DNA from 2 places in the Clostridium sp. 'deep sea' genome. Region 1 is predicted to be linked to the other one. Evidence: a T-box and tRNA genes for the amino acid it is inferred to sense, from the RefSeq annotation. Region 1 holds a T-box; the other holds one or more tRNA genes.
What was found. The T-box of region 1 lies ahead of metG (methionine--tRNA ligase). A T-box ahead of a tRNA ligase gene usually reads a tRNA of that ligase, here a tRNA-Met.
Positions count from the first base shown of each region.

Region 2: it encodes a tRNA-Met, which carries the amino acid that the T-box ahead of metG (methionine--tRNA ligase) is inferred to sense. The anticodon was not compared.

Region 1 is NZ_CP063353.1:3,344,694-3,352,488, reverse strand. It holds gene IMX26_RS15565 (Ger(x)C family spore germination protein) at 1-476, shown strand, start outside; gene IMX26_RS15560 (hypothetical protein) at 588-1,625, opposite strand; gene IMX26_RS15555 (YidC/Oxa1 family membrane protein insertase) at 1,986-2,591, opposite strand; gene IMX26_RS15550 (hypothetical protein) at 2,648-2,878, opposite strand; gene metG (methionine--tRNA ligase) at 3,124-5,046, opposite strand; T-box leader at 5,086-5,310, opposite strand; gene IMX26_RS15540 (methyltransferase domain-containing protein) at 5,326-5,976, opposite strand; gene IMX26_RS15535 (papain-like cysteine protease family protein) at 7,018-7,795, opposite strand, start outside.
Region 2 is NZ_CP063353.1:2,949,810-2,957,604, forward strand. It holds gene mazG (nucleoside triphosphate pyrophosphohydrolase) at 1-25, shown strand, start outside; gene IMX26_RS13675 (HU family DNA-binding protein) at 80-367, shown strand; gene IMX26_RS13680 (RNA-binding S4 domain-containing protein) at 381-638, shown strand; gene IMX26_RS13685 (SpoIID/LytB domain-containing protein) at 692-1,639, shown strand; gene yabP (sporulation protein YabP) at 1,757-2,044, opposite strand; gene yabQ (spore cortex biosynthesis protein YabQ) at 2,190-2,651, shown strand; gene IMX26_RS13700 (septum formation initiator family protein) at 2,682-3,062, shown strand; gene IMX26_RS13705 (Ppx/GppA phosphatase family protein) at 3,031-3,984, shown strand; tRNA gene IMX26_RS13710 (tRNA-Met) at 4,061-4,136, shown strand; tRNA gene IMX26_RS13715 (tRNA-Met) at 4,144-4,220, shown strand; gene IMX26_RS13720 (SpoIIE family protein phosphatase) at 4,765-7,092, shown strand; gene tilS (tRNA lysidine(34) synthetase TilS) at 7,280-7,795, shown strand, end outside.

The sequences.
Region 1 (7,795 bases):
ACAAAATGGTTAAAAAATTAGATATGGATCAGGTAAAAGTAATGAATATCCTAAGAGAAAATAATGTTAAAGGTATGCTTACATTGCAATCAAATCTCAAAGAGTATATCGGCTATTTTGCAAAAACAAAACGAAAGGTAAAATGCGAAAAAAAAGATGAAACATATACTTTTTTCATTGATTTATCTTTTAATGGAGACATAATAGATAATTCTTTGTTTGATGGTATTCATAAAGACGAAGATACTATGAAAAAATTTGAGAAGAATATGAAAGAACATGTAGAAAAAATCTGTAATGATTTTATAACAGATATGCAACAAAATTTAAAGTTTGATTGTCTTAGATTAGGCCACGTTGCTGCAGCTAAATATGGACGACATACAGGTGTTGATTGGAATGAAATAGTTTGTAAATCCACTATAAAAGTTAATGTTAAGATTAAGGTAGATAAAATGGGAAGAGGCGATTATTAGTATCCTCTCCAACATCATTAAATTAACTAAAGGTATATTTTATATAATTTATTTATTAGGGGCTGTAACTTTATATGTTAAAAACAGCTCCTATAATTAATAGTGATTGTTTTAATTATTAACTTCGTGAGCTATCAATAAATAACGAAATGTTAGGTCACATTTTCTTCTTTTACCTTTCCAGTTCTCTTCTAGCATTAATCCACTATAGGCTCCCCAAACCTTAAAAACTTTATGTTTAACAGGTAAATCTAGTATTCCATTATTGTTTAAAACTTTATTGGTAAGCTGATTAAATAAAACATTTAGCCTATTTATTTTTGATACTACCCCTAATTTGCTAAATAATATCATAATAGATATGAATTGATACCACTCAAAATCGGTATAAGCTGTTAAGTCTTTTGAAAAATCAAGCTTAGACATTGTGGCAGGGGCTATGCGCTGACTTTTGTGTTTAATATATATGGTTGGTAGAGGAGAAAGTAAAATTAAGTTTTTTATAGCTTTTGTTACAATATTAATATTTTCACTACTTCTCCAGGAGTTTGTATAAGCCAAAAGTCTTAATTGATATAAATCTGGTAATGCCTTACTCTCTTGTACAAAATATTGACCTTTTTTTAAATCTGAGAATTCTTTGATGTCTTTAACAACTGCTAGATATTTCATACGTTCTAAAGCAATAGCTATTGAGGAATTTTGAATATTATCATTAGCTCTATTAAAAAGTGCTAATAATCCATCTCTTTCATAATCAGAGCCATATAATCCTTTATTGGGGCAAAATATGTCCCAACTGCTATAAGATCTATTATAGTCTTCTCTGTTTAAAGATGCTAATGCTTTAAAAATAAAAGGCTCCGATATTTTTAAGCCAGTTTCTGCTAAAAATCTTAAGGCAACTTCCATAGCTTTTGAGCTTTGAATCTTCACATTTACAGGCAACCAACCACCATGAAAAGCGTTGCCAAAATAGCCATCTTCTTGTTGCCAACTTATTAACTCTAAAACCCGAGGGTCATTTAAAATTAATTTACGATACTGCTCGTAATTATCTTTTTTAAGAATTTCTTTTTCTACTCTATATTTTATAATACAGCCGGCATTATTCATTAAATAGTCAATACTATTCTGAGATAAGTGCATTTTAATACTCCTTATAACTAGTTAACAAGCCTGTTAATGGTTCTTATTTATTAAGCTAAAATTAGGACTTATGCTAATTATTATATCAAAAATTAATCAATTAGTGGTATAATTTTCTAATATTTACTTTTGCTTAATTGATATAGTTGTTTTTTAATCACAATGATACCTCAGTTTTTGTTGGTAACTCAATATCTAAAAAACTTGTTCAAAATAACACCACCCGTTAAACGAGTGGTGTTGTTTTGTAACGTATCTTGAGTTCAACTCTAAAGCCTATAAGTGTAGGGAATCACCACTGTGTGATTCCGTTTTCTTATAAACACTCTTATTTTATGTGGCTGTGTTTACAAAAAATAGCTATTTAATTAACTGCTGCAAACTCCTTATTACTGCTGATGTAATAAAATAAATACCCATAGCTGAGGGCATTTTAGCAACTAACAGTAAAGACATTACAACAGGCATAGCGACTGTTTGGATAGATAGTTTTGCAACATTAACACTTTTTAAGATATTGAACTGCGCTAAAATATTAGGTAGCAGCTGAACTATAATATACAAAATAGGTAATATAAAATACGGATCGGGTAATGTTAATGAACTAACCCATGGTAATAGTTTGGTGCTTGTATCTACAATATTTTTAGTAAATAGCCTATACATAACTATAAATATAGGTAGCTGTAAAAACATTATTAAACAGCCTGAATAAGAGCTAGTACTTGTTTGATAAAGCTTTTGCAGTTCTTCATTCATTTTTACTTCATCATTTTTATATTTTTCTTTAATTTTATTGGCTTTATCTGATAAATCCTTCATGGAATTCATAGATTTCTGCTGTTTTATTGTTAGTGGCAATAAGAGCAGGTTTATTGTTATGGTTACTAATACAATAGTTAAACCATAATCGTGGGTAAGGTTATTAACAGTATCAATTACTGTTTGAAATAAATTTGTTATCATTAAGTTTGTCTCCTTTTAATATTAATTTTAGTTTGTTACTCTAACTAAAATTAATATTAAAATTCAACACAGTATCTCCAAATGTAGTATTTGTTATAACTATTATAATTAACTATATATAAATTATTTAAAATTACATATTTTACAATATTAACAGGCTTAATAAAACTAATTACTGCAATTTTTAGCTTATTAAAACAACCTATGTTAACAAACATATAGGCCAAAATAAAACTAATTGCTATTAATGATGTTATTAAAAACATAAAGTCACAGTTTAAAAACATAAATATCACCTAAGTTTATATACCCATTCATCAATGGTTATTAACATATGTTTATAGTTAGTTACTTAAATACTAGTGTAAAATTACGTAAATGAATGGCACAGAGGCACATTCACTACATGTGTTTTACTGATACTTGAATAATAACAAAGGGGTAGTCAGTTACATAAAAATGACTTCCCCTTTAATAAGTTAAATAATTAGGCATATTTTAAGACTAATAATTATACTACCAAGACCAAATACTACGAAACTACGGTACCACTCTCAATATCTGCTGATACTAATTTTAACTCATCTTTATTAGAGGCAGCCAAGACCATACCTTGAGACTCTACACCTCTTAAGATAACTGGCTTTAAGTTGGCCACTAACACAATTTTTTTACCAACTAAATCTTCGGGTTTATAAAACTTAGCAATGCCTGAGACAACTTGTCTTGTTTCGGGACCTACTTGTAGTTGTAAAACAAGCAATCTATCGGCCTTGGGGTGTTTTTCAGCTTTAATAATTTCTGCTACTCTTAAATCTAGTTTAGTAAAATCATCAAACACTATCTCGGGCTTCAGCTCTAGTTTAGGCTGTTGTACAGCTTTGTATTTAGCTTTAACAGCTTCAACTTCTTTCATTTTTTTGGCTTCATCTATACGTGCAAATAGTACCTCTGCATTACCAACAGAGTTACCTACAACTGTACCATTAAAACTCTTTAGAGACTCTAGCTCGGTAGTTTGAGCATTTATTTGTTTAAGAATACGTTCTGCTGTTTGTGGAATAAAGGCCTTTAACATTACCCCTGCAAACCTAATGCACTCTAATAAATTATAAAGCACAGTACCTAAACGTTCGTGGTTTTCTTCGTCTTTGGCAAGGATCCATGGCATTGTTTCATCTATATACTTATTTGAACGTCTTAACATAACCCAAATTTCTTGTAAAGCATCTGCTACTCTGTAGCAATCCATTAGCTCTTCTACCTTTTTAGGTGTTTGAAGGGCTATGTTAATTAATTCATCATCAAACTCTCCGCTAGCTGTTGGGGCTTGAATTACACCCCCAAAATACTTATTAACCATGGCTACGGTACGTTTTACCAAGTTTCCTAAAATATTAGCTAAGTCGGTGTTAACTCTAGAAATCATCATTTCATAGGTAATTGTGCCATCTATAGCGAAGGGCATTTCTCTTAAAACATAATAACGTACAGCATCTACCCCAAACAAGTTAATTAAGTCATCTGTATAAATAACATTACCTCGTGACTTACTCATTTTTTCTTTGCCTGTCATTAACCAAGGGTGTCCAAACACCTGTTTAGGTAATTCTTCACCCAGAGCCATGAGTATAATTGGCCAATAAATTGAGTGAAAACGCACTATGTCTTTACCAATTATATGCACGTTTGCTGGCCACAACTTTTTATACTGATCCGAAGGTTGCTCTGGATCATAACCAATTGCAGAGATATAGTTAGAAAGGGCATCAATCCATACATAAGTAACATGATTGGGGTCAAACTCAACTGGTATTCCCCAGTTAAATGAGGTTCTGGATACACATAAATCTTGTAACCCCGGTTTAATAAAGTTATTAAGCATTTCATTTTTACGTGTTTCGGGCCAAATAAACTGAGGGTTATTTTCAATATGTTGTTCTAACTGTTTCTGGTACTTAGATAGCTTTAAAAAATACGCCTCTTCACTGGCCTTTTTTACTTCTCTGCCACAGTCAGGACATTTTCCATCTTCAAGCTGCAACTCTGTCCAAAATGATTCACAAGGTGTGCAATACCAGCCTTCATATTTACCTTTATATATATCGCCTTTTTCATAAAGCTTTTTAAATATCTTTTGCACTACAGCCTTGTGTTTAGGGTTAGTTGTTCTAATAAATTGATCATAACTCACATTTACACTATCCCAAATTCGCTGAATTTCACCTGATATTTCATCAACATGTTGTTGAGGTGTTTTACCTGTATCTTCAGCTTGTTGCTGTATTTTTTGACCATGTTCATCTGTGCCTGTTAAAAAGTAAGTATCATAACCCTGTTCACGTTTAAAACGCACCAAAGAATCTGATAAAATTGCCTCATAAACATTACCTATATGAGGAATTTTAGAGGCATATGCTATAGCAGTTGTTAAAAAAAATTTTCCTTTGCTCATATATTACACTCCTTTAAAAAATAAAAAAACCACCATCCCAATAGGGACGGAAGTTTATCCGCGGTACCACCCTAGTTCTGCATAAATGCAGCACTCATTGTGCCTAAACACTGTGTTATATCGCACACAACGTCTTTACCTAACAATAAATGTGTAGTAAAGAGGCTCCAGGGCCATCTTCAGTTTATTTTAATCATTGCCTTTCACCAAACGACAACTCTCTAAAGATTAAGCAAAACCTACTCTTCCTATCAACGCCTTTATATTGAAATTAGTGTATCATTGGCTGGTATGAGTGTCAAGTTTTGAGATTGATTGTTGTTTACACTCTACATAACTTATAGGAAAAGATGCCTTAATAACTGAACTATTTATAATTTCAAAACCATTATTTTTAATAAAACTATGATAACTATGCTCTGACCATTTATTATAAGCTTTAAACCCTATTAAACCAGTTACTTTAGAAAAAATACTAGCCTTTAAGTTGTTGGCATGTACAAATGTTGGGGCATATAGTATGCCATTTGGTGTTAACACTCTATGTACTTCCTGAAGGGCTTTTTGGGGATTAGGCATAATGTGTAAAACATTTGAGATAATAATTTTATTAAATGAATTATCCTTATAGCTTAACTTACAGGCATCTTGTACCATAAAATTAATATTTTTTATTTGTTGAACCTGTGCTTTTTGTTCACAAACATTTATCATTTGTAAAGAAAAGTCAGTGGCTTCTATTTTTTTTAGGTAATTGGCTAAGCCAAATGCAATAATACCAGTAGCTGTACCCAGCTCAAGAACCTTATCTGTTGGTAGGCTTGATTGTTTTATTAACTCAACAATTTTTTTATAGGCAACCTTATCTTTTTTCATGAATTTATCATATATTTTTGCTACCCTATTCCAAACTCTTTTTTCATTACCCATTTTTTCAGCTCATTTCTTATGTTAAGTTTAGTATTATTGATTATCATTATTATATTAACACCATGACTTTAGTAAATCAATCTTAAAAATCATTTCAACTAATTGGGGAGTATGATTTTTAAAGATTGATGTAAAAATATTTGAGGTTTAAAAATCAAGCTTTTAGGAAATAGTTAAGGGATTAGTACCACAAAGGGCACGAAGGGAAAATAAGATGGTATTGCTAAATGGTAATCCTTACGCTTCAGCATCTTAATTTATAGTCAATCCATTTTTTAAGTTTTATTATTAAGCTTCATTTTTATACCACCAGTTAAGTTAAATCAAGAGACTTCTTCGTACCCTTTGTGTTTAAAAACCATTTTATTTAGTTGGGAAGTATGATTTTTAAAGCTTTTATTTAATTACTAATATTTGAGGTTTAAAAATCAGGGTTTTAGGAAATAGTTAAGGGATTAGTACCACAAAGGGCACGAAGGGAAAATAAGATGGTATTGCTAAATGGTAATCCTTACGCTTCAGTATCTTAATTTATAGTCAATCCATTTTTTAAGTTTTATTATTAAGCTTTATTTTCAAACCACCAGTTAAGTTAAATCCAGAGACTTCTTCGTGCACTTTGTGCCCTTTGTGTTTAAAAACCATTGTAATTAATTGGGAAGTGTGATTTTTAAAGCTTTTATTTAATTACTAATATTTGAGGTTTAAAAATCAAGCTTTTAGGAAAGAATTAATGTTTTTATACCACAAAACTCACTAAGGGAAAATAAGGTGTGGCAGGTAAATGTAATCCTTACGTCTCAGCATCTTAATTTATAGTCAATTTAATTTTAGTGATTTAAACAAAAAATTTTATTTATCCTTTTGAAGAGTATGATATTTAAAGATAATGTAGTTTAAAAGGAGCTGTTACTCGTAGTGGCGAACCTCGTGTTCGCCTGAGTAATACCTCAAACAATCAAAATAAAGGCGAAGATCAGCTTCGCCTCTACGATGAGTAACTTGGTACTATTACGCTGTTAATTTATTATACATAACTTACTATTCAAGATCTTCATCTTTTAGTATTTGATCAAAAGTAGGGTCGCTTTGTAAGCTATAAAAGACTTCTCTTGCATCTTGTTTTTGATAGTTATTTAAATTATCATTTAACAACTGTATGAGGCTTAAATTCTCTCCTTCTTTAATGCCTAAAAATACTTTATGTAAACTAGGTATGGTCACAAGCATGTATGTACTTTCATTTTCACACTGTTTTAAGGCAGTAGCTATGTCTTTGCTTAGGTGTGAATCTCCAAGGCTTTTTACCTGCCAACAGTCATTTATTAGTTGAGTTGTAACTGCAGTGACAACTTTGCTTTGATGTTTAACCAAATATATATGCTCATTCATATTAAGAAGTAATTTTGTTGCCTTATCACCTCTACCAAAATCTCTTAGGTGATCATGCCTTACAAAGAAAATATCTAATTTATCAGCTAACTCCAACTCTTCTCTATTTTTGATTAATTGATTAAATCCCATTTCATGATAATTATGTTCATTAACTAATACCATAAACCTATTTAAACCATTAAGAGCCGCTTCTTGAGAGCTATCATATGTAGCGGTTGTTATTACTATTTTATTATTCATAGTTTGGGGTCTCTCCTTGAGTTCATCTTGAGAAATATTATAAGTATCTACGCCATGTAGATGTTTACCTCCACTGACATAATCACCATAAGATATCCATTTAATATTTCCTTTGTTAGGTGGCCAAGGATCATTAACTAAAACCATTTGAGAAAGCTTAGAGTAGCCTTTTGAAACCATTAAA
Region 2 (7,795 bases), 390 kb from region 1:
AGAGGCTAAAAAAAATAGGTTATAGACTGTAGGAGGTGCTCTTATGAGCAAAAATGGAATGGAAATGAAAAATCCTGTTATTAACAAGAGCGCATTAGTTAAAGCTATTGCAGAGAAAACAGCGTTAACAAACAAGGATGTAGACAAGGTTGTATCAATGTTTTTAGATGAGATTTCTAAATCTATTGCAGATGGCGTTAACGTACGTTTAGTTGGTTTTGGAACATTTGAAAGAAGAATTAGACGTGGTCGTGAGGGACATAATCCTCGTAAACCTGAGGAAAAGGTTTATATACCTGCACACTATGTACCATCTTTTAAAGCTGGTAAAAACTTAAAGGAGATTGTTAAAAAGACAGTTGAATAATGAACTAGCAACAATAAGACTAGACAAGTACCTTAAAATTTCTAGAATTATTAAAAGACGAACATTAGCTAAAGAAATTTGTGATCAAGGTCGAGTTAAAATAAACGACAGACCCGCAAAAGCAGGTAGTGATGTGACTTTGGAAGATATTTTGGAGATTGATTTTGGTAGTAAAATAGTTACGTTTAAAGTTTTGCAAATTTTAGCTCATGCTAATAAGGCAGATGCCTCAGCAATGTATGAGGTTTTAAAAGAAAGTCACGTAATATAATACATGAAACCTCCCACGTAGGTGATACTAAGAAAAAGTGGGAGGTTTTTTTGTTGAGAAAAACAATAATAGTTTTTATAGCAATGTGTTTGCTGTTTGTTGGCTGCTCTAATGGTGCTGAATCTAATAAGCCTGAAATCCCTGAGGCTATTAAAACAGCTGACAATACTGAGCCAACAATTAAGTTGTATGATGATAAAACTGGAAAAATAACAGACGTTAAATTCGAGAAATACATAGAGGGTGTTGTAGCTGCTGAAATGGATGTAAACTGGTCAGTAGAGGCACTTAAAGCTCAGGCCATTTTAGCTAGAACCTTTACCTTAGAGAAAATTGCTGATACTGGAGGAGTTCCAGCTAGAGGTGCCCATGCCTCAACCCTTATAGAAGAGTTTCAAGCATACGATGTTAGTAAAGTAAATGACAGTGTTAAAAAAGCAGTTGAAGAAACAAGAGGACAAGTATTAGCTAATGATAATAAGTTCATAAAATCTTGGTTTCATGCTTATAGTGGTGGCTATACAGCTACAGCAATAGAGGGTTTAGATTACGATAAAGTACCAACACCCTATATACAGACCGTAGAGGATCCTGGAAAATCAATAGTTCCCCAAGAGATAAGTGACTGGAATGCAGCTATTAAAAAAGCAACTATAAGAGAAAAAGTAAGTGCCAAAACAGGCTCTACAATACCAGATTTTAGCGAAATAAAAATAGCAGAGAGTGGTCCATCTGGCAGGGCTATTAAAGTTGATATAGGTGGAGTTGTTGTATCAGCTGCTCAATTTAGATTAGCGCTTGATAGCAAAATTGTTAAATCAACTTTTTTTAAAAGCATAACAGTAGAAGGAGATACTGTAAAAATGGTAGGACAAGGATATGGTCATGGGGTAGGAATGTCACAGTGGGGTGCAAAGTCAATGGCTGACTCTGGAAAAAATGCAGAAGAAATAGTAAAGTACTTTTTTAAAGACGTTACCTTAGTTAAAATGTGGCAGTAAAAAGGTCAGTTTAAATTTAACTTACCTAAAAATAAAAAACTAGTTATAAGTTCAAAGATTAAAAGTAGGGTAAAATTACCCTACTTTTTTAAGATTATTTTGTTCTATAAAACAAGTCTACTTGAATAATCTAGCAATAAGACCTTGTTTTTTACGACTAAAGCCCTCTGGACCTACATCTTCAAGGTAATCAAGAGTTTTAACTACACCCTCTATTTCTATGTGGCTATCGTCTAAATTTAGTTGCTTTATATGTAGCTCTTCACCTTGAACTAATAACATGCCTAAGTCAGTTTCTAAAATAATTTCTTCATCATTGAAGCTACTAATATGAAGAACGCCTTGTATTAGAAGTTGCTCTCTATTAGTAATAATCATGCGATGCTCTTTATTGTTTTGTTCCATTTTGTCCCCTCCTTGATTTTATAGCTAAAAACCTTTTAGCCATTGGCTCACTTATGTATATGAGAAAAATCTTTTTGATATGTATCACTACTGTAATAAATATTGCATATAATAATATACTGATTTTCAAAACTTTATAAAGCAGGTGATTAGCATCGATACAGCATGGCAATTTATTTCTATCATAAGCCTATTAGTTACCGGATTAGTAGTAGCATTTATACATGATATTTATAGAGCACTTATCAAAGCAATGCGTATTAAAGGTATTGTATTTGCTGTTGCAGAAATTATCTTTGCCTTTGTAGTTTTTATTTTTGTAAGCGCTGTTATGGTTTGGTTAACATCAGGAACTTTAAGGCCTATCTATCTTATCTCAATTATTGTTGGAATTATTTTCTATTATTTAATTTGGGGTAAGAGGATTCAAAATGTTCTTAAGAGATTTATAATAATGTTAAAGAGAGTGGTCTTTAAAATTGTTGGCTTTATAGTGAGAGTTTGTTACGTTATAGGTCGAATAATAACTTGGCCCCTCGAGGCAGTTTTTAAAATTACTACTTGCATTGCTAATGGTTTTACCTGTATTATGAAAATAAAGAGATAACTAGCTAAATACTACATAGGATGATATGAAATGCGAAAGAAAAATTCTCGCCCCAAAAAAGTTTATTCACGGGCAAAGTTAAGGGGACAAAAGGTCTCTGGATTAAAAAAATCAAAGAAACCAAAAAATAAGTATAAAAGGATTTTAGCTGCAGGAGTAATTCTGGTGGCTATCTTATTCTGTGGAAAAATGTTCTTAATGCAAAGGACACAATTGAATTCCTTATTGTCTCAAAAGAAAGAGTTAGAGACTGAAATAGCTGGTATACAAGAAAATACAGCCGAGCTTCATCAAGAGGTTAGTAAACTCGATGATCCCGAATATATTAAGATCGTTGCCAGAAAAGAGTATGGAATGGTAGGCAAAGAAGATAAAGTTTTTGTACCAGCAAGAACCTCAAAAGAAAGATAAAGATATGAGATATAGTGTAATAGATTGTGGAAGTAATTCATTTAGAATGGTAGTTGTAGAGGTAATAAATAATAAAATAGTGGAATTATATAGAGACTTAAAGATGGTTCAGCTAGGAGCTGATTTAACAGCCTCTGGTGGCATTATTAATAAGGACACTGAAGAAAGATGCATTTTGGCACTACAAGAGTTTAAAAATATGGCAATAAACTATGCCTGTCAGGAGATTTATTGTGTAGGTACAAGTGCCTTAAGGTCTGCTAGTAACTCTTTAGACTTTTGCCAAGCTGTATCATTTAAAACAGGAATAAATATTAAAGTAATTAGAGGCGAACAAGAGGCTTGGTACAGTTATTGTGGTGCAACAGAAAGCAAAAAGCTAATCGCAGGTGTAGCAGTGTTAGATATTGGTGGTGGCAGTACCGAAGTTGCCATAACTACTAAAGAAAAAATACTTAGCTCTAGTATAAAAGCTGGATCAGTGCGTTTAACCAATATGTTTGCTGATAATAACAAGCAAATTCAGCTAAACGAATTTCTAAAACTCAAACAATATGTGAAAGACTTATGGCATAGTTACTGGAATAACAAAAAACTGCCTATAAGCCGTTTTATAGGGGTTGCCGGTACAATAACTACATTATCTGCTATAAAGCTTAAAATGGAGCAATATGAGCCAAACAGAATAAACGGTTCATCATTAACTTATAATCAAATCTTGGGTTTATATAATAAATTAAATGATCTTACTGTAGAACAACGGTTAAAGCTAACTGGCTTAAAATCTAAAAAGAGAGCCGAAATAATTGTTGCGGGAACGGCAATTTTATTAGCAACCTTAGAGTATTGGCAGCAGAGTGAGTTAGAGATTAGAGACAATTCTTTATTGCAAGGTGTGATTTTTGATAAAATTATTAAATAAATTATTGACAAGGCTATAATCCTATGTTATATTATAACTCGTCACTGAAAGCGTAACGCTGATGGGCATAAAACATCGCGGGGTGGAGCAGTTGGTAGCTCGTCGGGCTCATAACCCGGAGGTCGTAGGTTCGAGTCCTGCCCCCGCCACCAAAAACAAGGTGGCGTAGCTCAGCTGGCTAGAGCATTCGGTTCATACCCGAAAGGTCACTGGTTCGACTCCAGTCGCCACCACCACAATACTTGCTTTGGCAAGTTTTTTTTAATTACGAATTAAAAAATAACAATAGCTTTTTTTCGAAGAAAATAAAGAACATTATTGTAAATATGTTAGAATTGCGTTGCAATTCTTTTTTTGTTTAAACGGTATTTCACAGAAAAGATCCATGTAGGGGATGTTCTTGTGTTATTCCGTGATTAGCATTACGTAACCTACCATTATACCTCTCACAAAAGAAGTCTGGCCTATCTCACGGTGGGGTCTGGCCTCAATCTGATTAACTCCACCTTAATCTTAGTGTAACATTAAGGCGAAAGAAATAACTATCTTATCAGCAAGAGATCTGAACCCTGCTGTAATAGATGTTTGTTAAAACACAGAGCATACTCAAAATCTAATCCGCAGAAACGACTTTGCTACATAGTGCTAAAGTGATTTTGCAAAATCCGTCGAAATCTTCTTAACCAGCCAAGACATATTTCAACACCTTGTGCATATATGCGGTATTATAATCAAAATACAGAAAATGTAATAAAAGAGGCTCTGGAGGGGTTGAGGTTTTTGAATCAAATTAGTCATAACTTTAGGAAAAGAGACTTCTTTAAAAAATATATGAAACCCTTTATAAAGCTCAATAAAAATGTTGTATCAACTGTGTCATATACAGATTTCATTATTTTTATTGGTGCTATTCTAATAGCCCGTAATGAAAGCTTCACAGCTACCTTAGGAATGGTAAGTGCTCTTTGGGCAACCTTGGTTATTCTTAAGTACAAATATTTAATTCCTATTTTCTTAGGGGCTTCAATTGGTTTAGGTAGTACTGGTAATACCAAAGCTATAATCGGTTTTTGGGCATTTTGCATGTGCTTTAGTATTTTAAAAAAGCTTAAAATAAAAAAAAAATCAATCCCAAAAGCGTTTTTAGTAGTTGTTAGTGCCGTAATTGCATACTCTATTAAAGTTTTGGGTGATATTCATGTAATTCATCTTCCTATTTATGTGTTATCAACTTTATTTTTAACTCAAATTTTTTTTATTGCTCTAAACGATAGTGTTCTTAAAATAACTAAATACAGCAATAATGATTGGCGTTTAATATGCAAAATAATATTTTTAGCTGCTGCCATAAGTGGGGTAGGTCCCCTAGTAATCTTAAATCTTTCTGTGGTCAATATTATTAAGTTCCTAAGTATTATGATTGTAGCTCAAGCAGGTTGTTATCCTGCAGCTTTGCTTGGAATAGTATTAGGAAGTGGATTATTATCTGGATCATTTAATGCAATATCTGCAGGACAAGCCTGTTTTTTAGGTTTTATCTTGGGAGTTTGTAAGGATTACTCTAAACTTACATACGTAGCAGTTGCTATAGCCTCCAATATAATATGGTTGAATCAAGGTAGTTTTATGGATATAAAAATTTCCCTATTAGAAATGACTTTAGCTAGTATTATTTGGCTAGTTATTAAAAAATTTATGCCTAAGAGTTTAATCTTTGAGCCTTTTAAAACAAGCCCTATACCTGTTAAAGAAAAACCCCAAAAAGTAGAAGATAGTTGGGTGCAAATAGCGCAGGTATGTGATGAAATTGCTGTAGTTTTAAGCACTTCTGAATATGAGCCTATAGAAAACACCCATCTGTTACAAATAATTGAATGGACAGGGGTATCTTTATGTCAAAACTGTGCGTATTATGAGCAATGTTGGTCACAGGATTTATTTTTAACCTATCATAAATGGAAAGACTTTTTAATAAGTCTCGATCAAAATAAAGATAATATCAATAGTATTTATCAGGTATTGCCTCAACATTGTCCTAGTAAAAATAAGCTTGTTGATGTCTTTGATCAACACTTAAACTTAATTAGAGTAGAACTTTTTTGGCGAAATAAACTACAAGAGTGTAGTAGCCTAGCTGTTGATAGATTAAGTGATTTTTCTGATATGGCAAGGTCTTTAGCCACCGGTTCAAACCAAAAAAAAGAGCTTGAAAAAGAATTAATAGCTCAAATAAAAAGAGAGTTACAGGAACAAGCAGTTAACCTTAATAAAATAAATATACGCTGTAACAATAGAAAGAGGATAATAAGTTTAACTATGGGTTCTTGTTATGATTATAAATCTTGTTCTAATATAATAGTACCTACAGTAAACAAAATTATAGGTGGAAAACTTGTAAATAGCTTGTATAACTGCTCTAAACATACTAAAAGCTTATCATGTAGTTGCGAACTAGAATATGCCCCATCAGTGGAGGTTGAGTATGGAGTAGCTAGCTTATCTCCTAGTGGTATATCAGGTGATTCTTACTGGCTAGATCATTTAACTGATGGACGATTTATAGCGTTATTAAGTGATGGTATGGGTAGCGGATATGTTGCCCGTAAAGATAGTAAGTACGCCATAGATTTGCTGCAAAAACTCCTTAAAACAGGCTTAGATATTAAAAGCCTTATTAAACTACTAAATACAGCGTTAGCTTTAGGAATACAACAGGACTCTTTTGTTACAATAGATGGTGTTTTAGTAGATTGCTTTAAAGGCTGTGCTCAATTAATAAAAATTGGTGCAAGTTACACCTGTTTAAAAAGAGATAGAGATGTTAAACTTTGGAAATCATCAACCTTGCCAGTAGGAGTGTTTCCAGAGATAGATATAGACCAGTATGATATAAGTCTGCAAAAAGATGATATTCTAATAATGTTATCTGATGGTATTGTAGATAATCAAAGAATTGTAGACAGCGAAAAATGGCTAATAAACATTATAAAAGAATTGCCTAAAATTACTGCAAATGAAATAGCAGACTACATAATTAAAATAGCAAAGCGTCATTGTAATGTTGAAATAAAAGATGACATGACCGTAGTAGTACTTAAAATTGTTTAATCTTTGACTATAACGGTATTCCGTTGATAGCTCATTCCTCCATACTTGGCACCATAAGGGTGCCTTTTTTTTTGTTTTGAGGAGATTATAAGCCAACTATTTAATTTAGCAGATTTTTTAATTAAATAAAGTATTGATTTAGCATAATAAAGTAGATAATATAATAAACAACAAAAGGGGTGAAGTAATGTCCACACATAAGTATCATGAATTCATTAAAATGCTAACAAATACATATCAGTGGCCAAGTGGTAAGACCCTAATAGTAGCAATAAGTGGAGGTCCTGATTCTACTTGTGCCATGAGGGTCTTGCATGACTTAGCCCTAAATCATGATTTTAAACTGCACTTAGCACATCTCGACCATTGTTTACGGGGTGAGCATTCGGATAAAGATGCCGAGTATGTGAAATCATTAGCACACATGTTTAAATGGGATTACACTATAGAAAAAGCTAATCTTAATCTCATTTACGAAGAAACTCAGGGATCTATGCAACAGGTATGTCGTGATGTGAGAATGAAATTTTTGCAAAGAGTTGCTAAAAAAGTTAAAGCCTTTGGCATAGCTTTTGGCCATAATAAAGGTGACCAAGCTGAGACTATTTTACAGCACTTAATTAGGGGTAGTGGTCTTGCAGGATTAACTGGAATGCAAATAATTGAAAAAAATAACGACAAATTAGCAATAATTCGACCCTTA